2 regions of the Bacillus sp. C28GYM-DRY-1 genome follow, and region 1 is predicted to be linked to the other one. Evidence: riboswitches for the same ligand, from Rfam matches in the RefSeq annotation. Region 1 holds a riboswitch; the other holds the start of a gene.
The links. A riboswitch is a leader RNA that binds a small molecule or an ion and turns the genes downstream of it on or off. The one in region 1 is predicted to bind S-adenosylmethionine.
Positions count from the first base shown of each region.

Region 2: it holds a riboswitch for S-adenosylmethionine, as region 1 does, so the genes downstream of both, Q3W56_RS04110 (bifunctional homocysteine S-methyltransferase/methylenetetrahydrofolate reductase) here and Q3W56_RS00445 (phosphoadenylyl-sulfate reductase) in region 1, are expected to answer to the same signal.

Region 1 is NZ_JAUMKF010000001.1:82,674-98,772, forward strand. Features, by position in the region: gene Q3W56_RS00410 (dihydroorotase) at 1-158, shown strand, start outside; gene Q3W56_RS00415 (carbamoyl phosphate synthase small subunit) at 155-1,249, shown strand; gene carB (carbamoyl-phosphate synthase (glutamine-hydrolyzing) large subunit) at 1,234-4,449, shown strand; gene pyrK (dihydroorotate oxidase B electron transfer subunit) at 4,446-5,216, shown strand; gene Q3W56_RS00430 (dihydroorotate dehydrogenase) at 5,216-6,151, shown strand; gene pyrF (orotidine-5'-phosphate decarboxylase) at 6,120-6,839, shown strand; gene pyrE (orotate phosphoribosyltransferase) at 6,836-7,468, shown strand; SAM riboswitch class I at 7,613-7,718, shown strand; gene Q3W56_RS00445 (phosphoadenylyl-sulfate reductase) at 7,883-8,584, shown strand; gene cysP (sulfate permease) at 8,596-9,660, shown strand; gene sat (sulfate adenylyltransferase) at 9,709-10,857, shown strand; gene cysC (adenylyl-sulfate kinase) at 10,870-11,463, shown strand; gene cobA (uroporphyrinogen-III C-methyltransferase) at 11,562-12,335, shown strand; gene sirB (sirohydrochlorin chelatase) at 12,338-13,123, shown strand; gene sirC (precorrin-2 dehydrogenase) at 13,104-13,592, shown strand; gene rqcH (tRNA modification protein RqcH) at 13,631-15,343, opposite strand; gene Q3W56_RS00485 (calcium-translocating P-type ATPase, SERCA-type) at 15,465-16,099, shown strand, end outside.
Region 2 is NZ_JAUMKF010000003.1:70,000-86,098, reverse strand. Features, by position in the region: gene Q3W56_RS04175 (FAD-binding oxidoreductase) at 1-1,417, opposite strand, end outside; gene Q3W56_RS04170 (YqaE/Pmp3 family membrane protein) at 1,479-1,646, opposite strand; gene Q3W56_RS04165 (metal-sulfur cluster assembly factor) at 1,714-2,022, opposite strand; gene Q3W56_RS04160 (prolyl oligopeptidase family serine peptidase) at 2,086-2,853, opposite strand; gene yitU (5-amino-6-(5-phospho-D-ribitylamino)uracil phosphatase YitU) at 2,974-3,786, shown strand; gene Q3W56_RS04150 (hypothetical protein) at 3,890-4,042, shown strand; gene Q3W56_RS04145 (DUF3813 domain-containing protein) at 4,042-4,239, shown strand; gene Q3W56_RS04140 (BsuPI-related putative proteinase inhibitor) at 4,269-4,724, opposite strand; gene Q3W56_RS04135 (YitT family protein) at 4,743-5,585, opposite strand; gene Q3W56_RS04130 (DegV family protein) at 5,722-6,573, shown strand; gene Q3W56_RS04125 (DUF3784 domain-containing protein) at 6,615-6,866, opposite strand; partial or broken gene Q3W56_RS04120 (CvfB family protein) at 7,025-7,922, opposite strand; gene Q3W56_RS04115 (YajQ family cyclic di-GMP-binding protein) at 8,021-8,512, shown strand; SAM riboswitch class I at 8,620-8,737, shown strand; gene Q3W56_RS04110 (bifunctional homocysteine S-methyltransferase/methylenetetrahydrofolate reductase) at 8,828-10,666, shown strand; gene Q3W56_RS04105 (GNAT family N-acetyltransferase) at 10,757-11,206, shown strand; gene Q3W56_RS04100 (GNAT family N-acetyltransferase) at 11,212-12,069, shown strand; gene Q3W56_RS04095 (MFS transporter) at 12,181-13,449, shown strand; gene Q3W56_RS04090 (mandelate racemase/muconate lactonizing enzyme family protein) at 13,458-14,573, shown strand; gene Q3W56_RS04085 (YitT family protein) at 14,669-15,298, shown strand; gene Q3W56_RS04080 (phosphosulfolactate synthase) at 15,343-16,099, opposite strand, start outside; gene Q3W56_RS04075 (2-phosphosulfolactate phosphatase) at 16,098-16,099, opposite strand, start outside.

The DNA.
Region 1 (16,099 bases):
CGTTAATCGACCTGGAAAAGGAAGCAGTTATTGACAAAGAGACATTTTTATCAAAAGGAAAAAACACACCATTTAACGGCATCAGCTGCACCGGCTGGCCTGTCGCTACAATTGCGGCAGGGAAGCTTGCTTACGAAGAAGGGAGACTTGTCAAATGAAGAGACGATTAGTACTGGAAAACGGAGCGGTATTCGAGGGAGAAGCTTTCGGAAGCTTAGAACACAGCATGGGAGAAGTCGTTTTTAACACTGGGATGACAGGCTATCAGGAAATATTATCTGATCCTTCTTACTGCGGGCAGATCGTAACATTAACGTATCCGCTTATCGGAAATTACGGCATCAACCGTGATGATTTTGAATCCATTACCCCTTTTGTGAAAGGGCTGATTATCAAAGAATTGTGTGAACAGCCTTCCAATTGGCGTTCAGCATACACATTAGACGAGTATTTAAAAATGAAAAACATTCCGGGACTGCAGGGAATTGATACAAGAAAGCTGACACGAATGATTCGCACGGCAGGCGCGCTAAAAGGAACATTCGCTTCACCTGATGAAGATATCGAAGCGGTGCTAAAAAAACTGAATGAAACTGAACTGCCAAGAAATCAAGTCTCCCAAGTATCGGCCAAGACAGCATATCCGAGCCCTGGAAGAGGCAAACGCATTGTCTTGGTTGATTTCGGCATGAAGCACGGTATTCTTAGAGAGCTGAACAAACGGAAATGTGATGTCATCGTTGTGCCTTACAACATTACAGCGGAAGAAGTGCTTCAGCTGAAACCGGACGGCATCATGCTTTCTAACGGACCTGGAGATCCGAAAGATGTGCCTGAAGCGATTGAGATGATTAAAGGTGTGCTTGGAAAAGTGCCATTATTCGGAATTTGTCTCGGCCATCAGTTATTCGCGCTGGCGTGCAGAGCGAATACTGAAAAAATGAAATTCGGCCACAGGGGCTCGAACCACCCGGTAAAAGAGCTGTCTACCGGAAAAGTCGCCTTAACATCTCAAAACCATGGCTATACAGTCTCATCAATCAGCAAAACAGAACTGGAAGTGACGCATATCGCAATTAACGACGATACGATTGAAGGGCTGAAGCATAAAATACTGCCGGCTTTTACGGTTCAATATCATCCTGAAGCCTCTCCTGGTCCTGAGGATGCCAACCATCTATTTGACAGATTCATCGAAATGATCGAAACAACAGTGAAAGAAGGGGAAGCGGTATGCCAAAACGCGTAGACATTAACAAAATTTTAGTAATTGGATCTGGACCGATCATCATCGGCCAAGCAGCAGAATTTGACTATGCTGGAACACAAGCTTGCCTCGCATTGAAAGAAGAAGGCTATGAGGTCATCCTTGTCAACTCAAACCCTGCTACGATCATGACAGATACAGAAATGGCTGACCGAGTCTACATCGAACCGCTCACTCCTGAATTCCTGACGCGAATCATCAGAAAAGAGCGCCCGGATGCCATTCTTCCTACTCTCGGAGGCCAAACCGGTTTGAATCTTGCGGTTGAGCTTTCTGAGAGAGGCGTGCTGGAAGAGTGCGGCGTCGAAGTGCTTGGCACGAAGCTGTCTGCGATTCAGCAGGCTGAAGACCGCGATTTGTTCAGAACACTTATGAATGATCTGAATGAGCCGGTGCCAGAAAGTGAAATTATCCACTCTCTTGAAGAAGCAGAAAACTTCGTCAGCCAAATTGGTTTCCCTGTCATTGTCCGCCCGGCATATACATTGGGAGGAACAGGCGGCGGCATCTGCTCGAATGAAACCGAACTGAAAGAAATTGTTGAGAACGGCTTAAAATTAAGCCCGGTGCATCAATGTCTGCTTGAAAAAAGCATCGCGGGCTATAAAGAAATCGAGTATGAAGTGATGCGAGACAGCCAGGACCACGCGATTGTCGTTTGTAATATGGAGAACATTGATCCAGTCGGAATCCACACTGGAGACAGTATTGTTGTCGCGCCAAGCCAAACGCTCAGTGACCGCGAATATCAGCTCTTGCGGAATGTATCGTTAAAACTGATCCGCGCGCTTGGAATCGAAGGTGGATGTAACGTCCAGCTCGCTTTAGATCCAGACAGCTTCCAATACTACATTATTGAAGTAAACCCGCGGGTCAGCCGTTCATCTGCCCTTGCCTCAAAAGCAACGGGATATCCGATTGCAAAGCTTGCTGCTAAAATTGCTGTCGGCCTTTCATTAGATGAAATGATGAACCCAGTGACAGGAAAAACATATGCAGCATTTGAACCGGCTCTTGACTACGTCGTATCCAAAATTCCGCGCTGGCCGTTTGATAAGTTTGAATCAGCAAACAGAAAGCTCGGCACGCAAATGAAAGCGACAGGAGAGGTCATGGCGATCGGCCGCACGCTTGAAGAGTCATTGCTGAAGGCTGTGCGTTCACTGGAAGCGGATGTGTATCATCTTGAATTAAAGGACGCTGGAGACATTTCCGATGAGCTTCTTGAAAAACGAATTAAAAAGGCCGGTGATGAACGCTTATTCTACTTAGCTGAAGCGTACAGAAGAGGCTACACGGTAAAAGACCTCCATGAATTTTCTGCGATCGACGTCTTCTTCCTGCATAAGCTATTCGGAATTGTACAGTTTGAAAAAGAATTGAAGGCAAATGCAGGTGATACTGACGTACTGAGGCGGGCAAAAGAACTCGGATTCTCTGATAAGTACATCAGCCGTGAGTGGGAAATGAAAGAATCGGAGCTTTACAGCTTAAGAAAACAAGCGGGAATTGCGCCGGTATTCAAAATGGTGGATACGTGCGCGGCGGAATTTGAATCAGAAACGCCATACTTCTATAGCACATATGAAGAGGAAAATGAATCTGTCGTTACAGAAAAGAAAAGTGTGATAGTGCTTGGTTCGGGGCCGATTCGAATCGGTCAGGGTGTTGAATTCGATTATGCGACTGTTCACTCTGTATGGGCAATTAAACAAGCAGGCTATGAAGCCATTATTGTCAATAACAACCCGGAAACCGTTTCAACAGACTTCAGTATCTCAGACAAGCTGTACTTTGAACCGCTTACGATTGAAGATGTCATGCACATCATTGACCTCGAACAGCCAATGGGCGTTGTCGTACAGTTCGGCGGACAAACTGCGATTAACCTTGCTGACGAGCTTTCTGCACGTGGAGTGAAAATCCTTGGGACTTCGTTAGAAGATTTAGACCGTGCGGAAGATCGGGATAAATTTGAACATGCGCTTGGAGAACTCGGTGTTCCGCAGCCGCTTGGCAAAACAGCGACATCAGTTGATCAGGCGGTAAGCATTGCGAGTGATATCGGCTATCCGGTACTGGTGCGCCCTTCCTATGTACTTGGCGGCCGGGCGATGGAGATTGTGTATTATGAAGAAGAACTGCTTCATTACATGAAAAACGCAGTCAAAATCAATCCGCAGCATCCTGTATTAATTGACAGATATTTAACTGGGAAAGAAATTGAAGTTGATGCAGTATCTGACGGTGTAACAGTCGTCATTCCGGGAATTATGGAGCACATTGAACGGGCGGGCGTTCACTCCGGAGACTCAATCGCTGTTTATCCGCCTCAGTCTCTCACAGAAGACATTAAGAAAAAAATTGAACAGTACACAATAGCACTAGCTAAAGGGCTGAACATTGTCGGTTTGCTCAATATTCAATTTGTCTTATCACAAGGCGAAGTGTACGTGCTCGAAGTAAATCCGAGATCGAGCAGAACCGTACCGTTCTTAAGCAAAATCACGGGTATCCCAATGGCGAACCTTGCTACAAAGGTCATTCTCGGCCAAAAGCTGGCGGCGTTTGGCTATACAGAGGGCCTTCAGCCTGAACAGCAGGGGGTTTTTGTAAAAGCGCCAGTCTTTTCCTTCGCTAAGCTGAGAAGAGTGGATATTACGTTAGGGCCTGAAATGAAATCAACTGGAGAGGTCATGGGGAAAGATTCCACACTTGAAAAAGCGCTCTATAAAGCTCTAATTGCTTCAGGCATTCAAATCCCTAACTACGGATCCGTGCTTTTAACAGTGGCTGATAAGGACAAAGAAGAAGGGCTTGCCATCGCTAAGCGATTCCATGCGATCGGGTATAACATTTTAGCGACCGAAGGAACGGCGGGGTATCTCAAGGAAGCGTCAATTCCAGCGAAGGTCGTCGGAAAAATCGGCCAGGACGGCCCGAACTTGCTAGATGTGATCAGAAACGGAGAAGCGCAGTTTGTCATCAATACGCTGACAAAAGGAAAGCAGCCGGCAAGAGACGGATTTAGAATCAGACGTGAATCAGTAGAAAATGGTGTTGCCTGCTTAACATCTTTAGATACGGCTGAAGCGATACTGCGAGTGCTGGAAAGCATGACATTCCGTGCCGATCAAATGCCGGCAGTCAACACAAATCAGGAGGCGGCAGTCACTATATGAAAAAAGCGTATTTGACAGTATGTTCTAACCAGCAAATTGCAGACCGGGTGTATCAAATGGTTTTGAAAGGGGAGCTTGTCCAAGGGTTTACAACCCCGGGACAGTTCCTTCATCTTAAAGTGAGCGAAGCGGTTACGCCTCTTTTAAGAAGACCAATCAGCATTGCTGACGTCAACTTAGAAAAAAATGAAGTCACCATCATTTATCGAGTAGATGGGGAAGGAACAAGACTCTTATCGATGAAGCAGCAGGGAGAACCTGTGGATGTTCTCGGACCTTTGGGAAATGGCTTTCCTGTCAATGAAGTCCAACCCGGAAAGACGGCTTTGCTGGTAGGAGGCGGTGTAGGTGTCCCGCCTCTCCAAGAGCTGTCGAAACGCTTGAAAGAAAAAGGGGTAAAGGTCATACACGTGTTAGGGTTCCAATCGGCAAAGGATGTTTTTTATGAAAAAGAGTGCCGACAGTATGGAGACACGTATGTGGCAACAGCTGACGGAAGCTACGGGGAAACCGGGTTTGTCACAGATGTCATAAAACAGAAGAATCTAGAGTTTGATATTCTCCTCAGCTGCGGGCCAACACCGATGCTGAAGGCATTAAAACAGGAATATGCCCATAAAGAAGTTTACCTGTCTATGGAGGAACGAATGGGCTGCGGAATCGGTGCCTGCTTCGCGTGTGTGTGCCATACAAACGAAAGTGAGGCATCCTACGTAAAAGTATGTCTCGACGGACCTGTATTTAAAGCTCAGGAGGTGGCGCTGTAATGCTAGAGGTCAAATTGCCTGGACTTGAATTGAAAAATCCGATCATTCCGGCATCAGGCTGCTTCGGTTTTGGAAAAGAATTTGCGCGTTTTTATGATTTATCTTGTCTCGGAGCCATTATGATCAAAGCTACGACACAGGAACCTCGCTTCGGGAACCCGACGCCTAGAGTAGCTGAGACTGGCGCTGGAATGCTCAATGCGATCGGTCTCCAAAATCCGGGGCTGGAAAGCGTTTTGCAAAATGAGCTGCCGTGGCTTGAACAGTTTGATACGCCGATTATTGCAAATGTTGCAGGCTCTCAAGTCGAGGAGTATGTTGAAGTCGCAGAGCATATCAGCCAAGCGCCTAATGTTCATGCTCTTGAATTGAACATTTCTTGTCCGAATGTGAAAACAGGCGGAATTGCTTTTGGTACGAATCCTGAAATGGCTGCTGATTTGACGAAGGCGGTTAAAAAGGTTTCGGATGTACCCGTTTATGTAAAGCTTTCCCCGAACGTGGCAAGTATCACAGAAATTGCATCTGCGATCGAAGGGGCGGGAGCGGACGGCCTTACAATGATTAACACATTAATCGGCATGAGGCTTGATTTAAAATCAGGAAAACCGATATTAGCGAATAAAACAGGGGGGCTTTCCGGCCCTGCCGTGAAGCCGGTTGCCATTCGCATGGTGTATGAAGTCAGCCAAGCGGTCAATATTCCGATTATCGGGATGGGAGGCGTGCAGACGGCCGAAGATGCACTGGAGTTTCTTCTCGCGGGAGCAAGCGCGGTAGCTGTCGGAACAGCAAACTTTGTGAATCCTTTTGCATGCCCGGACATTATTGAACAGCTCCCTGCTGTTTTACGCCAATACGGCTATGAATCTGTTGAAGAATGCATCGGAAGGAGCTGGAACCATGAAAAACAACCTGCCCATCATCGCGCTTGATTTTGCATCAGCTGAAGAAACACTTGCGTTCTTAGCGCCTTTTCAGCTAGAACCGTTATTTGTAAAGGTTGGGATGGAACTTTTTTATCAAGAAGGACCATCTATAGTTAAACAATTAAAAGAAAGAAATTGCGAGCTGTTTTTAGATTTAAAGCTTCATGACATCCCGACCACTGTAAACAAAGCGATGAAGCGCCTTGCTGGTCTCGGGGTGGACCTCGTCAATGTTCATGCGGCCGGAGGCAAAAAAATGATGCAAGCAGCCCTGGAAGGCTTAGAAGAAGGAACGCCGTCCGGAAAAAAACGCCCGTCACTTATCGCGGTAACCCAGCTGACAAGCACATCTGAACAAATGATGAAGAATGAACTGCTAATCGAAAAGCCTCTGATCGACACGGTTGTGCACTACAGTAAGCTGGCAGAAGAAAGCGGGCTTGATGGAGTGGTCTGCTCTGTTCATGAAGCAAAAGCCATTTACCAATCGGTGTCGCCTTCATTTCTGACTGTCACTCCGGGGATCAGGATGTCTGAGGACGCTGCGAATGACCAAATTCGCGTAGCGACACCTGCAATTGCAAGAGAGAGAGGGTCATCAGCGATTGTGGTAGGACGCTCGATTACAAAAGCGAAAAACCCAGTAAAAGCCTATGAAGCTGTCAGACTCGAATGGGAGGGAATCAAATTATGAAACAAATCATCGCAAAACATCTATTAGACATCCAAGCTGTATGTTTACGCCCGAACGAGCCATTTACATGGGCAAGCGGCATTTTATCGCCAATCTACTGTGACAACCGCCTTACGCTATCTTTCCCAGAGGTCAGAAATGATGTCGCCTCAGGCATCAGCAAGCTTGTCGAAGAGCATTTTCCTGAAGCTGAAATGATTGCTGGAACAGCAACAGCCGGTATTCCTCATGCTGCTCTGGCGGCTGACCGATTGAATCTTCCGATGTGTTATGTGAGAAGCAAGCCGAAAGCGCACGGAAAAGGCAATCAGATTGAGGGAGCTGTTCAAAAGGGGCAAAAAACTGTCGTCATTGAAGACTTAATCTCCACAGGAGGAAGCGTACTTGAAGCTTCGGCAGCTTTACAAGCGGCTGGCAGTGAAGTGCTCGGTGTCGTCTCGATTTTCACGTACGGGCTCCCTAAAGCGCGGGAAGCATTTGCAAAGGCAGAACTGCCATACTACTCTTTAACAGATTATGATACGCTTACAGAGGTCGCGCTTGAAAACGGAAATATTCATTCAGACGATCTGGAAAAGCTGAAAACGTGGAAACAAAATCCCGAGTCAACAGATTGGTTTAAAAAATAACAAATAAATTCCGGTGATGTGCAGAGGCTTTAAAGCCTTGCTGTACTTGAAATCAGGCCACTCGGCCTGTTTTTTTATTAATCCTATAAAAAAAGTCGGGTTGACTTATGTTAGAATTGTGCTAAAATTTACTACAAATCTAAAAACTTATCAAGAGCGGCTGAGGGACTGGACCTATGAAGCCCGGCAACCTGCATAGTTTGTAAGGTGCTACTTCCAGCAAAATGAATTCCATTTTGAAAGATAAGGGCTACATGCTGTTCCTGTCTTTCTTTCCGCCGGATTGGAAGTTTTTTATTTTAAGAGGAAAAAAAGGCTGATTTTGATACAGCAGCCGCGCATCACATTACAATTGGAAAAAGACAACCGGCAGAAAGCTACTGTTTGTTTGTCTCCGAAAGGAGGAAAGAAGAAATGTTAACGTACGATAATTGGGAAGAACCAACGATTACATTTCCGGAAGACGATCCTTATAAAGGAGCGCTGTCAGTTTTAAAGTGGGCATACGGCCATTACGGCAATCAGCTTGTTTATGCCTGCAGTTTCGGAATTGAGGGAATCGTTCTGATTGACTTAATTTATAAAGTGAAAAAAGACGCAGAGATTGTGTTTCTTGATACAGGGCTTCATTTTAAAGAAACCTATGAAACGATTGAACGAGTGAAAGAACGGTATCCAGGTCTTAATATCATCCTGAAAAAACCAGACCTTACCCTTGAGGAGCAAGCCGAAGAACATGGTGACAAACTGTGGGAAAGAGAACCGAATCAGTGCTGCTATCTTAGAAAAGTTGTCCCTTTAAGAGAAGCACTGTCAGGACACCCAGCCTGGCTTTCCGGTCTGCGCCGCGATCAAGGGCCGAGCCGTGCCAATACGAATTTCTTAAACAAAGATGAAAAATTTAAATCAGTAAAAGTATGCCCGCTTATCCATTGGACTTGGAAAGACATTTGGAGATACACTTCCCGGAATGAGCTGGACTACAATCCGCTTCATGACCAAGGATATCCAAGTATTGGCTGCGCGCCTTGCACGGCTCCTGCTTTTACCGCAGAGGATTTACGTTCAGGCAGATGGAATGGTATGGCGAAAACAGAATGCGGACTGCATGAATAAGGAGCTGCAAAATGGAACTAGCCGCTATATTATTTAGCTTGTTTTTCGCGATGAATATTGGTGCAAGCGGCGCTGCAGCTTCGATGGGAGTTGCTTACGGCTCTGGAGCCATCAAAAAGAAAACCTACGCTTTGATCCTATGCGCAGTCGGTGTGCTGGCCGGGGCGGTCATTGGCGGGGGAGAGGTTGTAAAAACCATCAGCTCCGGGATTATTCCCGAGCAGACGATTACACTGACGATTGTTTGTATTATTATTGGAGCCGCTGCGCTGTCGCTCTTTACGGCTAATCTCCTCGGGATTCCTTTGTCGACAAGTGAAGTTACAGTCGGCGCAGTTGTCGGTGTGGGAGTGGCTTACAAAGTATTGTTTGTGAACAACCTGCTGGTCATTGTGTCTTTTTGGGTTTTCGTCCCGCTGTTCGCTTTCGGTTTTACCTATTTTGTATCTAAGCTGTTTCGTTATTTTAAGATTGAAATTACATCTTCTAAAAAGCAAAAAATCCTTGGCATAGTTTTGTTAGGTGCAGGATTTTTTGAAGCATTCTCTGCCGGTATGAACAATGTGGCAAATGCCGTTGGCCCGTTAGTAGCGGCCGGTGTGCTGGATGTAACGAAAGGAACCTTGTACGGGGGAGCTTTTGTTGCTCTTGGCGCGTTGTTACTAGGTCGCCGGGTGTTAGAAACAAACGGGAAGAAAATTACGAGATTCTCAAAAGGAGAAGGCATTCTCCTATCCGGTACAGGAGCCGGACTGGTAATCATCAGTTCTGTATTTGGGATGCCGGTGCCATTGGCGCAAGTCACGTCATCCTCTATTATCGGAATAGGCATGGCAAAAAACGGTCCGAACGTGTTCCATAAACAAGTTGTTCAAACGATGCTGAAGGTATGGATCGTATCGCCGTTTTTATCTTTATCAATTTCTTATCTGCTTGTATCCTTGTTTTTAAAAGCGGATTATTATTCAATCTTTATCATGGTAAGTGTGCTTTTAGCGGCGGGCGGTGCCATCAGCCTGATGAAGGCCATACGTAAAGAGAGACGCTCGGTCCACGAACAAGGCGGGGGAATCTGACCATTAATCTGAGTTATTTTATATGTTAACTAGGAGGAAATCGATATTATGAGCTTAGCACCACACGGAGGAACATTAGTAAACAGAGTAGATGAATCATATGATGTGAGCAGCATTCAAAAAGAAATTGAACTCGATTTGATTTCTTTTGCAGATTTGGAATTAATAGGGATAGGTGCATACAGCCCGATCGAAGGCTTCTTTAATGAAAAAGATTACGTATCTGTTGTCGAAAGCATGCGTCTTTCTTCCGGCGTTGTCTGGTCCCTTCCAATTACGCTTCCGGTTGATGCGCAAAAAGCAGCGGAACTGTCAGTCGGTGAAACGGTAAAGTTAACGTATGAAGGAGAAACATACGGCGTTATCCAAATCGAAGACCTGTACGTGCCTGACAAACAAAAAGAAGCTGTCAATGTGTATAAAACGGATGAGCAGGAGCACCCGGGTGTTAAAAAGCTTTTCAGCCGCGGCAATACATACGTCGGCGGACCAATCACATTGATGAAAAAGGCTTCAAAACAGTTCCCTGAGTTTACGTTTGAACCGGCGGAAACAAGACGCCAGTTTGCGGAAAAAGGCTGGGAAACCATTGTTGGTTTCCAAACAAGAAATCCTGTTCACAGAGCGCATGAATACATTCAAAAAACGGCTCTTGAAACAGTAGACGGCTTGTTCTTAAACCCGCTGGTAGGTGAAACAAAATCTGATGACATCCCAGCTGATGTGCGGATGGAAAGCTACCAAGTGCTTCTTGACAATTATTACCCGAAAGACCGTGTGTTCCTCGGTGTCTTCTTAGCAGCGATGCGTTATGCAGGACCGAGAGAAGCGATTTTCCACGCGCTTGTCAGAAAGAACTACGGCTGCACGCATTTCATTGTCGGCCGAGATCACGCAGGTGTAGGTGACTATTACGGAACGTACGAGGCGCAGGAACTGTTTGACACATTTAAAGCTGAAGAGCTCGGGATTACACCGCTGAAATTCGAGCACAGCTTTTTCTGTGAAAAATGCGGAAATATGGGGACAGCGAAAACGTGCCCTCACGGCAGAGAACACCACGTCATTTTATCAGGAACTAAGGTAAGAGGCATGCTGAGAGACGGTGTGCTCCCGCCTGCAGAATTCAGCCGCGCAGAAGTTGTAGAAGTGTTAATCAGAGGGATGAAGAAAAAAGAAGAAGCAGGCGTATCTTAAGGGGGACTGGCAGTGACAAATCGCGATATCGTATGGCATGAAGCCTCTATTACAAAAGAAGAATACCAGCAAAAAAATAAGCATAAAAGCTCCATTCTCTGGCTGACAGGGTTGAGCGGTTCAGGCAAATCAACTATTGCCAATGCCGCTGCGAGAGAATTGTTTGAGCAGGGCTACCAAGTCATTGTGCTGGACGGGGATAATATCCGTCACGGCTTAAATAAGGATCTTGGTTTTTCTGACGAAGACCGAAAAGAAAATATCCGCAGAATCGGAGAGGTGGCAAAGCTTTTTGTTCAGCAGGGCACCATTGTGATTACTGCTTTTATCTCTCCTTTCCGCGAGGACAGAGAACAGGTTCGCCAGCTTGTAGAAGCAGGCGAATTCAATGAAGTATACATTAAATGCGACCTCGATATTTGTGAACAAAGAGATCCGAAAGGGCTTTATAAAAAAGCAAGAAACGGAGAAATCCCGTTCTTTACAGGAATTGATTCTCCTTATGAGGAGCCGGATGCACCGGAGCTCGTTCTTGATTCAGGACAGTATGACCGTGAAGCGTGCAAAAATCAGCTGATCGAGTTTGTCAAACAAAAATTGAGCTAAATATGATCTGCTGTGTTCTTATCAGATGCCGTAATGCAAGCGAGAACAACATCACAGCAAATGTTCTGGAAGAACTCGAATAGATCGGGGGAAATACGATGGGGAAAGTATATATTGTAGGAGCGGGTCCCGGTGACCCTGATCTGCTCACAATTAAAGCGCTAAAAGCCATTGAAAAAGCTGATGTCATTTTATATGACAGATTAGTCAATAAAGAGATTTTACAATATGCCAAAGAGCAAGCAGACCTGATCTACTGCGGGAAGCTTCCAGATTTTCATACGATGCAGCAGGAAACCATCAATCGATTTCTTGTAAAGTATGCGCAAAAAGGGAAAACCGTTGTCAGACTGAAAGGCGGAGACCCTTTTGTGTTCGGAAGGGGAGGGGAAGAAGCGGAATGTCTCTCTGAAAACGGAATTCCGTTTGAAATCATCCCCGGCATTACGTCAGGAATTGCGGCAGCGGCTTATGCCGGGATTCCTGTTACTCATCGGGATGCGGGCTCTAACGTCGCTTTTGTAACGGGTCATTATAAAAAAGACGAAGATTTTGAGGAAAAGTGGAAAGCGCTGGCTACAGGAATTGATACACTTGTCATCTATATGGGTATCAAAAACGTGCAGCAGATTGAAAGAAAACTTCTTGAAAACGGCCGGGACGGTTCTACGCCGGCAGCCTTTATTCACTGGGGAACAACGGATAAGCAAAAATCTGTTTTTTGTACAGTTGACACTCTTTCAGAAACGGTGATAAAAGAAGACATTAAAAATCCGAGTTTAATTGTCATTGGAAATGTTGTAAATTATCACTATAAGCTGGAATGGTTTGAATCTGAGCTGAAAAAACACGATTTAAGCGAGGCGTTGTAAGAATGAAACAAGCGATTTTATATGTCGGTCACGGCAGCCGGGTAAAAAAGGCGCAGCAAGAAGCCGCAGCCTTTTTGGAAGGATGCAAGGTGCACGTTTCTGCGCCTGTACAAGAAATCAGCTTTTTAGAGCTTCAGGAGCCGACAATTGAGACAGGGTTTGAAGCATGTGTGAAGCAAGGCGCCACTCATATCGCAGTGGTGCCTTTGCTTCTTTTAACAGCTGCGCATGCAAAACATGATATTCCGGAAGAAATTGCGCGTGCTGCATCCCGATATCCTTCAATCCGTATTTCATATGGGAAGCCGATCGGGATTGATGTAGAAGTAGTCAAGGCTGTATATCACCGAATGAAGGACATAGGTGTTCCGTATGAAAATGCAAGAGTTGTGCTTATCGGAAGGGGAAGTTCAGATCCCGACGTAAAAAGAGACGTAACCGGAATTGCCAATCTTCTTCAACACATGATTCCGGTCAAGGAAGTCATCCCGTGCTTTTTGACAGCGTGCGATCCGAATTACAAAGAGGTTTTTTCAAAACTTAAAAAAGATGACGGCGTGACAACCTTTGTTGTTCCCTATTTGCTTTTTACCGGCATGCTGATGAATGAAATCGAACGAGAGGTTCAGACATTAAAGGCTGATAATCCGAATGTCTACCTTTCTTCTTATATAGGATTCCACCCTCATGTGAAAAACGCATTTTTGAACCGTGTGAGAGAAACTGCTGAAAATCCTGAGGGACAATTTGATTTTGACGGAGGTTCATATGCTCCCGCTGCACATTAGCTTGGAAAAAAAGAAGGTTGTCATTGCGGGCGGGGGCAGCATCGCTCTCAGAAGGCTGAAAACGGTGCTTTTTGAGGGAGCTGATATTACGCTTGTCAGTCCGGATGTTGAACCGGAAATCAAGCAGATGGCAGAAAGCGGCCGTATCAGATGGGTCAGCCGTGCGATTGAAGAAGAAGATTATTTCGATGCTTTTTTGATTATTGCCGCGACGGATAATGCGGCAGTGAACAAAGAAATTGTTCAAACTGCTTCACCTTTTCAGCTTGTTAATTGTGTCAGTGACGCTGAGCTTGGCAATGTGTACATACCGAAAATCGTAAAAAGAGGGCATGTTACGGTGTCTGTTTCTACAAACGGAGCCAGTCCAAAGCATACAAAGGAACTGGCTGGAAAAGTGGATAAGCTGATTGACGGCGATTTTGTAGATGAAGTTGACAGGCTTTATCAGGTAAGAAGAAAGAAATAAGCCAGAGCATACAATGCTCTGGCTTTTCTTTGTGCGGCTCAGCTTTTTCTCAGCTTGATGACAGTATCTGCATCAGGTGTGACAAAGACGGTGTGCTGGCTGTCATAGGTGACGAAGCCGGGCTTCGCGCCGTTCGGTTTTTTAACATGCCTGATTTTTGTATAATCTACAGGCACTGAACTTGAATCTTTAGCCTTTGAAAAATAAGCTGCAATTGTCGCTGCTTCGATGATTGTTTGCTCATCCGGTTCGCTGCTTCTGATTACAACATGGGAGCCAGGAATATCCTTCGTGTGAAGCCAAATATCGTCTCTGGCCGCCGCTCTTGTTGTTAAATATTCATTTTGGCGGTTGTTTTTGCCCACTAAAATTGTCAGGCCTGCGGAAGATTCATATGTTTCTAAAACCGGACTGTGCGGTTTTTGTTTTTTCTGTCCTTTTTGCTGCTTAGGGCGTAAATATTTGCCCTCCACAAGCTCCTCCCTAATTTCGCTGATATCTCGAGGAGAAGCGGACGAAAGCTGCTGAATCAGCTGATCAAAGTATTCGATCTCTTCCTGCGCCAGCCTGATTTGCTCCTCGACAACTGCGACCGAATTTTTCGCTTTCTGATATTTCGTGAAGTAGGCCTGAGCGTTTTCAGAAGGCGTTTTGTTCGGGTTTAAAGGAATCGTGACAGTCGGGCTTTCCTCATCGTAATAGTTGATGACCTCAGCCTGTTTATCACCTTTTTTCAGCATATATAAATTAGCAGTTAGCAGCTCCCCGTAAAGCTGAAATTCCTTTGCGTTTTCCGAATACTCCAGTGTTTTCTCTAATTTTTTGATTTTGTTGGCATTTTTCTTTCGTTCATTGACAACAAATCGTTCAAGATCCTGGGCCTGCTGTTTGACCCGGTCTCGTTCAGCTTTTCCGAAGTAAAAACGGTCGAGCAGCTCGCTTAATGAATCAAAACCGCGTGCTTCGCCTGTTAGATGAGTCAGCTCCAGCAGGTAAAAATATTCCTTTCCGTTTACAGTTGTAATGTTGGGAAAAAAGCGGTGCTCTTTTACTTTGGCGAAAAGCTCCAGCAATGATTTTGGCAGTGTGACTTTGTTGGCTAGACCCGCTCTGTGCACCGCTTCTTTGGCAAAGAGCGGAGACACACCTGAAAAGTGCTCGACAATTTGTTTATCCAGCCGTCCTTCTTGAAAACTGAGATGACGTAAAATATCGTCTTCTGTCGCCTCAAGCGGCGAGATTTTGTTCTGGGCCGGCGGAAGCTTATAATCTTGGCCGGGCAGTACTGTTCGGTAGCTGTTCATTGACGGCGATAAATGCTTAAGCCCGTCGATGATCACATTTTCTGCTCCGTCTGTCAAAATGATATTGCTGTGGCGTCCCATAATTTCTACATAAAGCTTTCGGACGGTTTCATCGCCAATCTCGTTCCGGCTTTTGATATGGAAAATCATAATCCGGTCTAAGCCCGCTTGTTCAATTTTTTCAATAAATCCGCCTTCGATATGCTTTCTCAGCAGCATGCAAAACATTGGCGGTTCGCTTGGGTTTTCATAAGCTTGCGTCGTGATGTGCACCCGTGAATAGCTAGGATGTGCCGATAATAATAGTTTTTGGTTTTTTCCATTGGCGCGGATGTGAAAAATCACATCGTGCTTATATGGCTGATGGATTTTCGTAATTCGTCCGCCCGTCATTTTCTCGTTAAGTTCGTGTGTCATTCCGTATGTAAACATGCCATCAAACGACATATGCAATACACCCTCTCATTCTTCCTGCATTCGATAATTATAGCATGAAATGGGACGAGTCAGAATAAGCATGCTTATAGAGTGATATCTCTATAAGAGAGCAGGGGAGTGGACGAGCGGAATGAAGTTTCATGAAATGGGACAAACAGATTTACTAGAGGCAACCAATACGTCCATGAAACAAGGATTAACAGAAAAAGAGGTGAAAAAACGCCTCGATAAGCATGGACCGAACGAGCTGCAAGAAGGGAAAAAAACATCAGCGCTTCTCTTGTTTTTCGCGCAGTTCAAAGATTTTATGGTGCTTGTGCTTTTGGCGGCAACGTTAATCTCAGGATTTCTTGGTGAATACGTAGACGCGGTTGCGATTATTGCGATTGTGTTTGTGAATGGCATACTCGGTTTCTTTCAAGAAAGGCGTGCTGAGCAATCTCTTCAGGCTCTAAAAGAGCTTTCAACACCACATGTCATGGCGCTCAGGGAAGGAAGCTGGACAAAGATTCCTTCTAAGGAACTTGTGCCGGGAGATATTGTGAAATTTACGAGCGGTGACAGGATTGGAGCGGACGTTCGCATTGTCGAAGCAAGAAGCCTTGAAATAGAAGAATCTGCGCTGACCGGGGAATCAATCCCGGTTGTGAAGCATGCCGATAAATTGAAAAAACCGGATGTTTCGCTCGGTGATATTACAAATATGGCATTTATGGGAACGATTGTGACCCGCGGCAGCGGTGTTGGGGTCGTCGTTGGCACAGG
Region 2 (16,099 bases), on a different contig from region 1:
GATAAAAGTAATTCATAAAGCGCTCATCCGGGTCATACGTTCGTTTTTTCTGAAAAAACGCTTCGCTTTTCGGGTATGCCTGTCTCATTTGCGCTTTTGTCTGGTAAGTCATATACGGCAAGTAATAGCTCCCGCCGTGCTTGATGGCAACGTCTGTCATGCGCCTGATGATCCGGGCAGTATCTGCCTGGCCTTCTTTTGAAAAGCCCTCATTTATTAAAAGCACAAGCGAAAACATATCATCCTTCGCATAGGAAAGATCGGCTTTTTCATTTTTCTGCACATAACGAATCGTAATGTTCAACATGTTTAAATCCTCGTCCGACAGAGTTTGTCTCAGGTCGTCAATATAGGACGAATACTCCTTCACCGGCACAAAGTATTCTTGCAGAACATCTGTGTTGTCATTGTTTTCATATTCGAGAAATTTTGATTCGGACCGCATAACATTATTACGTGTGATCTTTGTGCCGTTTTGACTCAGAAAATAGGACTGCTGCGTGTTCCAAAGCCAATTCCTTCCCCATTCATATCTTCTTGACAAGCCGAGTGCAAACTTTGTGATCCCCGTATACTCTTCTGCTTTGAGATCGCTGTATGATGGCAGCTGATCCTGATGATCAGCCAATTCATAATTTGTAACATACATGTCTTTCAGAAATCCTTTTTTCGCTGTTGAAATTCGCGCCAGATGCATTCGGACATCCGGATTTCCTTTTACGTGCTTTGTAAAATAGTCCGCGTATGCACTGTAATTCATTGTTTCAGTCTGCATGACATACAGCTCATCATCCGTCAGCTGAAGCGTTACATCAAGAATCACGCCAAAAAGACCGTACCCTCCGATGACTGCCGTAAACAAATCATCTTTTGGAGTGACGGTGACAATTGATCCGTCCGCTTTTAAAAGCCGAAATGATTTGACTGTATCAATCAGCGAGCCATAGCGGATATCACGTCCGTGGGCATTGGCGCTGAGAGATCCTCCAATTGTAAAAATGTTTTGTGACTGCATGACTTTTACCGCGAGTCCGTATGGATTCACGTCATTCTGGATGTCATTCCATGTCGCGCCGCTTTGCACTCTGATGGTTTTCTTCTCTTGATCAAGCGACAGAATTTTATTGTAGCCTGTCATGTCGAGAACGATCCCGTCCTCATAATATGTATGGCCGCCCATGGAATGCTGGGCCCCGGCGATTGAGATCTTTATGTTTTTTCGATTTGCCTCTTTGATCGTGTCAATGAGCGTTTCCTCTTCCTGCCCTTTCACTGTCTGCTTAATTTTCACAGGCATTAGGCGGCTGACATACGTCATTTCGCTTGTGTCTGTTTTTTGATCTGAATGCACAGAGTATGCAAACAGGGCCGCATACGCGCCTATACAAAGCGCGAATGCAAGCATTTTCTTTTTCATGGCGCTCTCCCTGCTGTTTTTTTATACCATTATACCAGGTCTGCGCCCTCATATTTCCAGATTATCTTGCCCGTTTTTCGGCACGGCGGTCAGCCACGATAAAGCAGGCGTGAATCGCGCCCGGCAGCCAAAAGATACAGGTCAATATAAGATTCAGCAATGCCTGAAACGGTTTTCCCGAAAACAAAACAGCAAGCGGCGGGCATAGGACAGCAAGCAGGTACATCATTTTCCCTCACTCCTTTCAGTTGTAAAAAGGACAGCCTCACAGTAAGGCTGTCCTTTTTTGTTTTGTTTTATTGAATGCCAAGCGCGATTTTCGCGTATCTGGACATTTTGTCTCTTGTCCAAGGCGGATTCCATACAATGTGAACCTCCGTCTCTTTCACTTCCGGAATGTCCGCTAATGCTTTTTTCACTTCATCAACGATAATCGGCGCTAACGGGCAGCCCATTGATGTCAGTGTCATCGTAACGTGCGTTAAGCCATCTTCATCCATATCAACATCATATACCAAACCAAGATTCACGATATCAACACCAAGCTCAGGATCAACAACCTGTTCCAGAGCGCCCATGATGTTCTCTTTTAATGCTTCTTCCACGTTCCCTCACTCCTTTTTTCTACAGTATAACGTAAATCAAGCCCTTCTTCACACCATTGTGCTTTATAAGTACGTATCAAACCATTCAATCGTTTTTAACACTGCTGTCCGCGGGACTTTATGGTCAGCATGTTCATCTCCGATAAATTGGAGGCGTTCCGGCTGCTCGCTGTAATGAGATTTGACCTTGTCATAAAATGTCCGGGTCGGCGCGTAAGGCACGACTTTATCTTTTGCGCCGTGCCAAAATAATAGCGGGCGCTGTCGCAGTTTTTCCGGCTGAAGGCTAAGATCCCGCAATTCGAGACGCTTCATCAGCTCCTCTACCTTTTCTTCCGGCACATCGATATCAATACCCTGAGATTGAATATGGTCAATTTGCTGCTGAAACAGTTCTACGTAATTCGGGCTTCCCATCAGGCTTACGCTGGCTTTTATCCAATCATAAGCAGTTAACGCGCCAAGCGTTGTGATACCTCCCATTGAGGTGCCTGCGAGGCCGATACGACCGCTGTCTATCAGGCCCTCTTTTTCAAAATGCGTTTTGAGTACGCCGATCTCTTCAATCTCATTGAGGACGATATCCCAAAAATGGCCGGCCAGCTCTTCAACAGCCATTTCTTCTCCCCGTTCACCATGGTGCAGAGCCTCCGGCAGAACGGCCCTGAAGCCCTTCTCCGCAAGCAGGTAAGCAATATGAAGGTTGTGTTCCTTCGCGCTCGTAAAACCATGTATAAAGATGACGAGAGGAACAGCGCGGCGCCTGTTCTCTTCCTTTACAATATGTAAAAACGGAATACCGGAAACAGTTTGATTTTCAATTTGAATCACAATGTGCCCCTCCTTAGGATAACCATAATCATAAGTGTAACATGTAGACAATAAAGATGGTAAAAAGCTACACTGTAAGTAAGGCAAAACAAGCAAATTCTAAGGTTAAAGGAGCTTTTCATGGAGACAAAACCCTATTTAATCGCATTAGATTTAGATGGAACGTTATTAAAGGATGACAAAACCATATCAGAATACACCCTTCGGACGATACAGCGCCTAAAAGATGACGGGCATTATGTCTGCATCTCAACGGGCCGTCCATACCGTTCAAGTTCCATGTACTATCAGCAGATGGAGCTGACAACGCCGATTGTCAATTTTAACGGAGCGTTTGTCCATCACCCGCAGGACGACAGCTGGGGACGATATCATACCTCGCTGCCGCTTGATGTTGTCAAACAACTAGTCGAGATCAGTGAGAGGTACAACGTACATAATGTGCTTGCCGAAGTCATTGATGACGTGTACTTTCATTACCATGATGAGCACTTGATTGATGCCTTTAATATGAATACAACAAATGTGACGATCGGAGACTTGCGGAAAAATCTCAGTGAGGATGTTACATCCGTACTCATCCACGCAAAAGAAGAAGATGTGCCGGCCATACGCTCCTATTTATCGGATGTGCACGCCGAGGTGATCGATCACAGAAGATGGGCCGCGCCGTGGCATGTGATAGAAATTATTAAAAGCGGCATGAATAAAGCGGTCGGCCTTCAGAAAATAAGCGATTATTACAACGTGCCGAGGGAGCGGATCATTGCTTTCGGGGATGAGGATAACGATTTGGAAATGCTTGAATTCGCCGGCTGCAGCGTTGCGATGGGAAATGGAATTGACGAGGTCAAGCAAATTGCCAACCGGACAACGACTACAAATGAAGAGGACGGCGTGGCAAAATTTTTAAAAGAATATTTCTCACTTTAAAGACCGTCCATAATAATTTTTCCCACTCATAAACGTTACTTCGCCCCACCATACTATTGAAGACGACTCATCTCGTCAAAGTATGGAAGGGGGCAGTCTCACAATGGGTAAACGAAGCAAATCCAGAAGGTTTATTCACCAGGGTAAAGACTCCATCGGGCAACACGCCGCAAGATTTCCATATCGGTCTACTTTAGAAGAAGCTCACCAGCATGCCGCGGCACGAGACTCGGCTGAAAGGCAGTATGAATATTAATGAGAAATGAACTGTTTCAGCAGGCAAAATCATTTGTTCAACAGGCTGTCATGGTGACAAACGGCTTTGAGGAAGGCGATCAGGAGCAAGCCATTCTGAGAGCCAAAAATGCTGTGTCTTCTGCGTATGCCAATTCGACAGATGCGGAACGTCAACAGCTTCACCAATTTCAGGATCAGCTAGACAAACTGCAATAAAAAAAGGCTATGGCGATTCGCCATAGCCTCTATTTGACTTCAAATTGCTGAACGGCCTGAACCTGCTTGAGATTTTCCGCTCTCCCCTTAAATGTTACCTTTACCTCGTAAGTTCCGGGCTCAGGGACTTCCTTCCACACATCAGAGAAATCATATGTTTCTCCAGGTTCCAATGTCAGGTTTTGAAAAGCCTGCGTAAACATTTTGTCTTTCGAATAACGGTATCTTTCTTTGTTGTCAGAATCATACACGACAAGTTCAAATTTTTGTCCTGTGCTGAATTGAAACTCGACAGCACGTTCGCTTTGGTTCTTCAGCGACATGTTAAATTTGATTTGTTCAGGCTCCTGAATTGCGTCAACAGATAAAACAACCCTTTGATTCTCCATTCCGCCTGATACCTCCTTATCGGGTTCTGTCTGCTCATCTTTCCCGCAGCCTATCAAAAGCAGCACAGGAAGGAGCATCACAAGCAGCCGTTTCACGACTTCCACCTGCTTTCGTCAGTCTTTTCTAAAGAAACCAAAAATCCCTGTTGTTTGAACAATGTTCGTAAAAGCTTTCGGATCAACTTCTTTAACAATTTTCTCTAAATCGTACAATTCATACCTTGTGATGACGATAATCATCATTTCTTTCTGTTCGTTCGTAAAGGCTCCTTTGGCCGGAACAGTTGTGATGCCGCGCACTATTCTTCCGTAAATGGCTTCTTTGATTTCGTCCGCTTTTTTCGTCACGATCATTGCCGTGAGCTTCATGTGGCGGGTATGAATGGCGTCGATCACCCTCGTTGTCACATACAGTGTTACCAGGGTATATAATGCTTTCTCCCAACCCTGCAATAATCCTGCCGTCAAGATGATAATCCCGTTGAGAATAAAGAAATATGTGCCGACGGGTTTATCCTTCCACTTAGCTAGCACCATGGCGACGATATCGAGCCCGCCTGTTGAAGCGCCGTATTTTAATGTTAGGCCGATACCGACTGCGGAAATGACGCCGCCGAACACTGCGTTCAGCAAAATGTCATGTGACAGGCTTGTTTCCGGCAGAATTCCCATAAACACAGTGGTGAGTGCGACACTTAAGATACTGTACACCGTAAACGATTTGCCGACCTTCAGCCACCCTAAAATACCGACCGGAATGTTTAAGAGGAACAAGAGCGTTCCCGTCGATATGTAAAAGGGGGCATATTGAACAATGACGCTTGATAAAAGCTGGGCCACACCTGTAAATCCGCTGGCATATACATCTGCCGGAATCAAAAATAAGTTCAGCCCGGCCGCATTGAGTAAAGCGCCGATGATGACGATGAGTAATTTTTTTGTTTGATCTAGTACCATGGCATGTTCCTCCGCTCTTTCTTCTTAATATGTTTTCCCTTAAAACAAATATTTGAACACAATTTTGGCAAATTAATATGATATAGTTGGCTTAACTCTTATGATAACGAGCGATAACGGAAAGAAGGGAAGCAATATGACAGTTCATCTCATCGCTGACAGCGCCGCTGATTTGCCCCGTTCTTATTTTGAAGAAAACGGCATTGGCTTTATTCCGCTCAGAGTCTCTCTCAGTGATAAAGAATTCGAAGATGCAGTCACGATTGATGCGGAACAAATATTTGAAGCGATGCAAAATGGAGAAACGCCTAAGACGTCCCAAGCCTCACCGCAAACGATTAAAAATGTGTTTTTGCAATATGCCGAAACAGTTGATCCCGCTCTTTACATTGCCTTTTCCTCAGGCCTCTCCGGCACGTATCAGACAGCTGTGATGATGGCCAATGAAGTAAAGGAGGAATTCCCCGATTTCGATTTACGGGTCATTGATTCCAAATGTGCTTCATTAGGATACGGGCTGGCTGTCCGGCATGCTGCCGATCTCTGTATCAACGGAAATACAATACAAGAAATTGAAACGTCTGTAAAGAACTTTTGCGAACAGCTTGAGCACATTTTTACCGTCGATGATTTAACGTACCTCGCCCGGGGCGGCCGAATTTCAAAAACGTCCGCTTTTGTCGGCGGTCTGCTCAATATTAAACCGCTTCTTCATATGGAGGACGGCAAGCTTGTGCCTCTTGAAAAAATCCGCGGACAGAAAAAGCTGTTCAAACGGATTATTGAATTAATGAAAGAGCGAGGAGACAATTGGAGCGATCAAACCGTCGGAATCAGCTATGCCGCTAACGAAGGAACAGCCAATGACATGAAAAATTTGATTGAAGATACGTTCAAGCCAAAAGAGATTATCATGCATTCAATCGGTTCCACGATCGGCTCACACGCCGGACCCGGCACATTAGCCGTATTCTTTTTAAGAAAATGAGCAAACAAAAACCTCCAGATATTTGATATATGCTGGAGGTTTTATATTAATTTTTTGTTTACATAAATGATGACTCCAGCTCCATATGCCAAAATCATTGGCGGAATCAGCTGATCTTGTCCTTGGAATGAAATAAAACCGTTTAAAAGAATAAATATCCCTGAATTCAGAAAAAAGTTTCCCGCAATTCTAGCCAGACGGTCTTTGTCACGTATCCGGGACTCACGGAAACCGGACAATATCCATGTTTGCTTTTTAATTCCTGCCATATAAGCAATCCAAAAGAAAAGCATCGCAATCAAGATCAATAAAAAATCGATGCGAATGTACACGACATCTCCCCCTGTCTTTTCACTAACAAAACAATCTGTCTCCTAATGATACGTAACAGAAATTTATTTGTGAAGTTCTTATATAAAAAAATAGAGGGCCTGAGGGCCTGTACGGCCCTCTATTTTTTCTCGTATGTCCATCCGTCTTCCTGATACACTTTTCCGTTTTTCATCAAATGGCCAAGCGCGCGCTTAAAGGCGGCTTTGCTCATGTTAAAACGTTCTCTGATATCGTCAGGCTGGCTTTTGTCGCTGTACGGCATAGCGCCGTTTCTTGTTCTCATATACGTTAAAATGTACTCGGCATCCACAGACAATGCATCCTGTTTTCTCGGGAGCAGCGACATGTTGACTGAGCCGTCTTCTTTTACTTGAATCACCCGTCCCGTGATTCTTGAGCCGAGTCTTGGTTCCTCTTTTCTTTCTGACGGATGGATAAAACCGCGGATACCATCGTCTGTGATGATAAATGAACCCGTTGCGATTAATCTGTACACCGTACCTGTCAGCTCTTTATTCATCAGATCTTCTGAAGCGTCGGTAAACAGTTCGCTTATAATATCCTCCGGTGCTGGTTTGGCAAACATGCGCCCCCGATTCGTCACTTTCAGCATACAGTAGAGCTTGTCGCCTTTTTGCGGCCAGACATCCTCGTATGGCGGCAAATGCTCAGTTGCAACAAGCGCATCCTTGGATAAGCCGACATCAACGAAAACGCCCATATCTTCCACTTTATCCACCACTTCGACCCAGCCGTACTCATCAGCGCTGATGACCGGAATTTTCATCGTGGCCGCAAGTCTTTCCTGCTGGTCGACATATATAAAGACCTCTACCTCATCCCTGTCTTCGATATCCTCAGTTATTTCACTGTTATGTAAGAGAATCGTATCTTCTCCGTCGGTTAAAAAGTAACCGAAGTCAGTTTGGTGATCTATACTCAAGGTTAATTGCTGCCCTGGTCTCATGCTATCGTCCTTCCTGTTCCGCTTATTTTTATGCGGATTCTGTTAACATTTTTTCCAATCATCACAAATTGATTCTTTGTTCTGTTGGAAGTTTCTCTTTATTCTACTATAATCGACACATAAGTTAAATGTTATGGAGGTTTTCATATGGCAAAAGAAAGTTCATTCGATATTGTATCCCAGGTGGAATTGCCAGAAGTGCAAAATGCGATTCAAATTGCGCTGAAAGAAATCAGCACACGCTATGACTTTAAAGGAAGCAAAAGCGACATTTCGTTAGATAAAGAGGAGCTTGTTCTCGTTTCTGATGACGAATTTAAATTAAGCCAGCTCAAAGATGTGCTGGTCAGTAAATTGATTAAACGAAACGTGCCGACAAAAAATATTGATTACGGCAAGGTTGAAAGCGCGTCAGGCGGAACGGTGCGCCAGCGTGCAAAGCTTGTACAAGGCATTGACAAGGACAACGCCAAAAAAATCAATACCATCATCAAAAACTCCGGACTGAAAGTAAAGTCTCAAGTGCAGGATGATCAAGTGCGTGTCACCGGAAAAAACAAGGATGACCTGCAGCAGATTATCACAGCAGTACGGGGCGCAGATCTGCCAATTGATGTTCAATTTATAAATTTCAGATAAATTTTCTGAATCCTATTGATTATTGTCTTTATTTTCGGTAAATTTGGAGAAAGGGAAAACGCCAGGCATCTTTTGGCAGCTCCTGAACATGTAAAATTTCATATCCGTTCTTATCAAGAGAAGCAGAGGGACTGGCCCGACGAAGCTTCAGCAACCGGTGTAATGGCGATCAGCCATGACCAAGGTGCTAAATCCAGCAAGCTCGAACAGCTTGGAAGATAAGAAGAGACAAAATCACCGACAAAGTCTTCTTCTTAAGAGGACTTTTTTTATTTCTCTTTTTTCCTTGCTGAATGTGAATAAAGGAGGCAGACAATGGGACTTTTAGAAGATTTGCAAAAACAGGTGTTAATCGGCGACGGCGCCATGGGGACGCTCCTCTACTCCTACGGCATTGACAGATGCTTTGAGGAGCTCAACATTTCAAAGCCGGAGGAAATTCAGCGCATACATAAAGCGTACGTTGAGGCTGGAGCCAACATCATTCAAACGAATACGTACGGGGCCAATTATATTAAATTATCCAGACACGGGCTTGAGGATGACATCAAAAAAATGAATCAGGAGGCGGTAAAAATCGCGCGGGCTTCAGCAGGCGATGCGTACGTGCTGGGGACGATGGGCGGCATCCGCACCTTTAATAAAAATGCGTACAGCCTTGACGAAATCAAACGCAGCTTTCGCGAGCAGCTGTACCTGCTGCTGCATGAGGAGCCGGATGGGCTGCTGTTAGAAACGTATTATGATTTGGAAGAAGCCCGTGAAGTGCTGAAAATCGCGCGCAAAGAGACTGACCTTCCGATTATGCTTAATGTCTCCATGCATGAGCAAGGTGTACTGCAGGACGGAACACCGCTTTCTGAAGCATTGCGATCGATTGCGGATCTCGGGGCTGATATCGCCGGCATTAACTGCCGGCTCGGCCCTTATCACATGATTGAAGCGCTTAGCGAAGTGCCGATTTTTGATGATGTGTTCTTATCAGTTTATCCGAACAGCAGTCTCCCCTCACTTGAAGAAGGCCGGCTCGTCTATGAAACAGATGACACGTATTTTCAAAACAGCGCGTCAGAATTCCGCAAGCAAGGCGCACGGATTATCGGCGGCTGCTGCGGCACCACGCCGAATCACATCCGGGCGATGGCGGAAGCGATTGGCGGGCTTGCTCCGATTACAGAAAAAGAAGTCAAAACCAGGCCTAAGGAATTCATTTCTGTTCAGGATGAGCGCACAGAACCGGGCCTGAATGAGATCGCAGCGGTAAAACGCTCCATTATCGTAGAGCTGGATCCGCCGAAAAAATTGAGCTTTGACAAATTTCTGTCCGCCGCTGCTGAATTAAAAGAAGCGGGAATCGACGCCCTGACCCTTGCCGACAATTCCCTGGCTACTCCGCGGATCAGCAATGTTGCCTGCGGCACCCTTGTGAAGCAACAGCTCGATATGCGCTCCCTTGTCCATATTACGTGCCGTGACCGAAACATTATCGGCTTGCAGTCACATTTAATGGGCCTTGATACGTTAGGGCTGAATGACGTGCTGGCCATTACGGGCGACCCTTCTAAGATCGGGGATTTTCCGGGTGCAACGTCTGTGTATGATTTAACATCCTTTGATTTAATCAGGCTGATCAAACAGTTTAATGAAGGACTGTCCCTGTCTGGAAAACCGCTTGGCAAGAAAACGAATTTCTCGGTCGCCGCCGCATTTAATCCTAACGTCCGCCATCTAGATAAAGCGGTACAACGGCTGGAGAAAAAAATAGATTGCGGCGCAGATTATTTTGTTTCACAGCCTGTCTATTCTGAGCAGCAGCTTGTCGATATCCATAACGAAACAAAGCATCTGAAGACGCCGATCTATATCGGCATTATGCCACTCACAAGCAGCCGAAATGCTGAATTCATCCACAATGAAATTCCGGGGATTAAACTATCTGACTCTATTCGTGAAAAAATGGCCCTCGCCGGCGAGGATAAAGAGAAACAAAAAGCGGAAGGCCTTGCGATTGCGCGCTCCCTGCTGGATACGGCATGCGAGCTGTTTAACGGCATCTACCTGATTACGCCTTTTCTCAGATCTGACTTAACCGCCGAGCTCACTTCGTACATTCAGCAAAAAGATGAGCAGCGCCAAAATATCTATTTGCATTAATACTTAGAAGACTGCCTAAGCCAAATGGGCGGTCTTTTCCAACGTAATTCGTGTTACGATAAAGAAAATGAGATTATGAGGAGGAACATCATGCTCGAAGTTAAAACCATTTCTGCGGAAGATACATACGACATCCGGCACCGCATCCTGCGTCCCCATCAATCCATCGAACAATGCAAATATGAACAGGATCATGCGGAAGGCGCCTTTCATCTCGGCGTGTTTTATGAAGGAATCCTGATCAGCATCGCTTCTTTTTCCCCTCAAAATCAGCAATTATTAACGGAATCCCCTGCATATCGGCTGAGAGGCATGGCGACGCTTGAAGGATATCGCGAGCAAAAAGCCGGAAGCACACTGATCAAATATGCGGAGCAAAAACTGGCAGACAGAAACGTACAGGCGGTCTGGTGCAATGCAAGACAACATGTCAAAGGCTACTATGCAAAGCTTGGCTGGGAGGAACTTGGCGAACCGTTCGAGATTCCCGGCATTGGCACTCATGTTGTCATGTACAAAACATTCGGAACAAGCAGATGACGTGTTTGAAGGTAATAGATGAGCTAATTGAGCTTCATGAACAACATACCCCCGGACTATTGCGGCTTTGCAGGCAAGCCGGGTGGCCTGATTATGGCGAACAAGAGCTGGCACTGCTTGTCCAGCAAGGGCGCTTTTTCGGTTATCAAAACATCCGCGGTGAGATCATCTCCTGTATCGGCTTATTTTTGTTTGGCCGTCTTGCTTCTATCGGCTTCGTCATCGTCGACAAGGACTACAAACGGCTCGGTCTCGGACGGCGGATGGTAAACGCGTGTATCAGCAAAACGGATGAAAGCACCGCCATCAGGCTTTGCGCCACAAAAGAAGGTTTGCCGCTTTATGAAAAAGCTGGTTATCATCAAGCAGGTTCAGTCCGAAAATACAGTTGTCACGGTTTTCAACCGATTGAAAAGCGAGATCATCTTGTGGCTGAACTGACAGCCTTTAGAGAACAAGACTTTCAAGAATTAGCCGCGGCCGATCTCGCTGCCTTTGGCGGAGATCGAACAAACCTTTTGCAGCAGCTTATTTACACTTCAGAGGAATGCGTCATCGCCCGAAACAATGAGGGACACCTGATTGGCTACGGCCTATCTGTACAGACACCTGCCAATCTGAAATTCGGCCCCATCATCGCCCCATCACCAGACGTGGCTGCACAATTCATCAATAGGCTGGCCGCCGGCAAACAAGGTCCGATGCGCATCGATATCCCGGGTGAACACACATCTTTGCATGAGAGGCTGATGGAGATGGGATTTCATGCAGACGATGAGCCTCCGCTTATGCTTTATCGGAAAAAGAAGCTTTCTATCAAAAATGGACACTTATATGCGTTGATTTCACAGGCTCTCGGTTAATCCTCTTTTTTCCCGAACAGGTATTTTCTGTTCGGTTTTTTGCTGTCTAAACGTTGAATAAACGAAGCTATCAGGGACATTCTAAGCAGAAGAAAAGGAGTGTGCTCTGAGATGGAATCTTCAAAACAAAATAACGGAATGACGATTGTTGCAATTGGTTCAATCCCTTTAATATTAACACTTGGAAACTCAATGCTTATTCCGATATTGCCAAAAATGAAATCTGAACTTCATTTATCACAATTTCAAGTCAGTCTCGTGATCACAGTATTTTCCTTAATTGCGGCGTTTGCCATTCCGATTGTCGGTTATCTCGCTGACAGATTCTCAAGAAAAGTCATCATTATCCCTTGCTTATTTTTGTATGGAGCCGGCGGGTTGTTAGCCGGGTTTGCGGCAGGTTTTTTTGACAATGCGTACCCTTGGATCATGGCAGGACGGGCGCTTCAGGGAATCGGGGCAGCCGGGACCGGCCCGATCGCCATGGCACTGTCAGGGGATCTGTTTAAAGGCGCCCAGGAAAGCAAGGTGCTCGGCCTCGTTGAAGCTTCAAACGGCATGGGGAAAGTGCTTTCGCCAATCATCGGCTCGCTTATCGCCCTGCTTGTCTGGTACGGCGCGTTTTTTGCCTTCCCGGTATTTTGTATCATTTCGATCGTGCTGACTTGGATTTTTATTAAAGAAAAGAAAAAGGAAAAAGAACCGCCCCCGATCGGAAAATATGCGAAAGGGCTGTTAAGTGTTTTTAAGCATGAAGGCAGATGGCTGTTTACCGCTTATTTAGCCGGGGCAACCTGCCTGTTTACTTTATTCGGCATCCTGTTTTATCTATCAGATGTCTTGGAAAAAACATATGATACCGACGGCGTCAAAAAAGGCTTGATTTTGGCGATTCCTCTTTTGGTCATGTGTGTAACGTCTTATACAACCGGAAGCAAAATAGGCCAAAAGCAATCGTTAATGAAAAAGCTGATCGTACTCGGATTAGCGTTCATGACCGTGTCTTACGCAACACTGTCATTCATTGAGAACCTGGTCTTTTTTATCAGTGTTCTCGTGCTGAGCAGTATCGGTTCAGGCCTTGTTCTTCCTTGTGTGAACAGCTTTATTACCGGAGCTGTCGGGAAAGAAAGACGAGGATTTGTGACCTCGCTCTACGGATCGGTTCGTTTCTTAGGGGTGGCCATCGGGCCACCGATTTTCGGCCGCCTGATGGAATGGTCAAGACCCGGCATGTTTTTAAGCATTGCGGGATTGACGCTTGTTGTCGGCATTCTCGTAATTTTGCTGATCCATGTGAATCAAAACAAAGAAGAATCAAAAGAAAAAGAAGATCCTAAAATGGCAGGCAATCGGCTTCAGACGACTGAGGAAAGGTAGCATCAAATTTGAAAATCGAACGGGTTGAGACTTTTCCGCTTTTGCATCGGTTAGAAGAGCCGTACGGTGACGCAAACGGGTTTAAACAATATCGAACTTGCTATCTCATCAGAATTGTCACAGAAAGCGGGATTGACGGCTGGGGAGAATGCGTTGATTGGCTTCCGGCTCTCCATATCGGTTTCACCAAACGAATCATTCCCTTTCTTTTAGGAAAACAGGCCGATAGCCGCCTGCCACTAGTGCGCACGATTCAAAAATGGCATCAGCGCGCGGCCTCCGCTGTAAGCATGGCCCTGACAGAAATTGCGGCTAAAGCTGCGGATTGTTCTATTTGCGAACTATGGGGCGGGCGGTACAGAGAAGAGATCCCTGTATACGCCTCATTCCAATCGTATTCAGACCTGCCGCAATGGATCAGCCGTTCGGTCTCTAACGTTGAAACCCAGTTAAAAAAGGGCTTTAAGCAAGTCAAAGTCAAAATCGGCGGGGCTTCATTCGAGGAAGATGTCCGGCACATCAGTGCGCTGCAGCATACGGCAGGCAACTCCATTGCGTTGATTCTGGACGCAAATCAAAGCTACGATGCAGCAACAGCTATGAAATGGGAACGCTATTTCTCAACATGGACGAATATCGGATGGTTCGAGGAGCCTTTGCCCTTTAATCAGACGCAGGATTACGCTTTGCTGCGCAGCCGTTTATCTGTTCCTGTTGCCGGTGGAGAAAATATGAAAAGCGCGGCGAAATTTGCTTCGCTCCTTTCACAGCGCTGCTTGGATATCATTCAGCCAGATGTTATGCATATCAACGGGATCGATGAGTTTCGGGACTGCCTCCAGCTCGCGCGTTATTTCGGCGTCAGAGCGTCCGCACATGCATATGACGGATCGCTTTCACGGCTCTATGCTTTATTTTCGCAAGCCTGCCTGCCTCCATGGTCTAAAATGGAAAATGATCAAATTGAACCGATTGAGTGGGACGTCATGGAGAATCCTTTTACAAATCTCGTCAGCCTTCAGCCTTCAAAAGGAATGGTCCACATCCCGAAAGGAAAAGGCATTGGAACAGAAATCAATATGGAGATCATTCATCGCTACGAGTGGGATGGTTCAGCATATTAAGCTGGGCCATTTCTATATTTGCATACATAAATGATGGACAGCCTCATAAAATGGAAACAGCGGACAAGTCTTTTCATAAAGGAGCAAATGACTTAATGGCTGAACTGCTGATGAAAGCAAAACTCACGTTTATGATTGTCGTAGGCGGCGTATTACAGGGACTCGGCATGTCCTTGTTTTTATTTCCACATGATATTCCGACAGGCGGGGCAGCAGGTATTGCGGTGCTGCTGCATTATCTGTTTCAAATCCCACATGGCTTTTCAGTGTGGGCAGTGAATGTTTCGATGCTTTTTACTGCTTTAAAATGGCTGGAGATGAGAACATTTACCGGCACCCTTGCTTCGATTACCGTTACCTCTGTCTCGGTACTGATATTCGATTTTGTTTTTACGGATATCACATCCAACCTGTGGCTTGATTTGGCAAGCGGCGCTGTGTTATTGGGACTTGGCATCGGACTTTTATACAAATACAAAATTTCGAACGGAGGATTCGGAGCCCTTGCTCTGATGATTTCCATCTATCGCGGCGGGAATCCCGGGACGATCCTCCTTATCATGAATGGCATCATTTTTATGGTCACCGCGTCTATTATTGACTGGGGCATCGTCATTCAAGCCCTGATATGCCAAGTCATATCGACAAGAGTCATCGACTTCATCTATAACATCCGCCTGACTTCACTTCCCTATCTCACGCCTATGTACCGCCATAAAAAATAATAGGAAGAGGCTCTCTTCATGGCGAGAGCCCCGCAGCCGCTGTTTTACAAATAAAAGGTATCGGATCTTAGCCCTAAGCGCAGTGTCTCTAACGCGATGGCATCAGGAAAGGGGATATTGGCCAGATTCACATTCGGCCCAATCCTTTGAATAAATCCTTGCTGAAGCGTTTTGTTTGGCGCTTCAAAAATCAGCCTGGTGATATCAATCTTTGAGGAAATGATGTCATCAACAATTTGAAACCGGATATCGCCGCTGCTGGAACAGATCCCGCCTGTCCCGCTTTCCCTTGCCTCTGTAATCACTTTTTCCGCGCCCGCTTCCATATCCTCAATGATATACTCAAGCCATTCCCCAGAGCTTTGCCGGCTTGATAATTCCGCATCCTTGCTGCCCACCTCACTGAGCACAAGAAATTCATCAGAAAAATCGGCAATGTAAGCCGCTTTCTCTTTATTTGTCATTGGAAGCGTACCGTTTGAAATCTCAATATATTTACAGCCGAAATAGGTGCAGTACCGATGAAATTCATTCACTTTTTTCTGGCTTACATATTTCTCAAACAATGTGCCGCCAAAGAAAAATTTAATATCATGCTCGTTCAGCGAGCTGATTTTTTCTTCAAGGTCTTTCGTAAGTAATGATGTGCCCCAGCCGAATTTCACAAAATCAATATAGTCGGACGCCCCAGCTATTACATCTTTGAAAAATTGCAAGGGGTAGCCGTTATCAATTAAAATCGTCTGCCCCGTTTCTCTCGGCTTGCTTGTTCTCACTGGCAATTCTAGTGAAAAATCATTC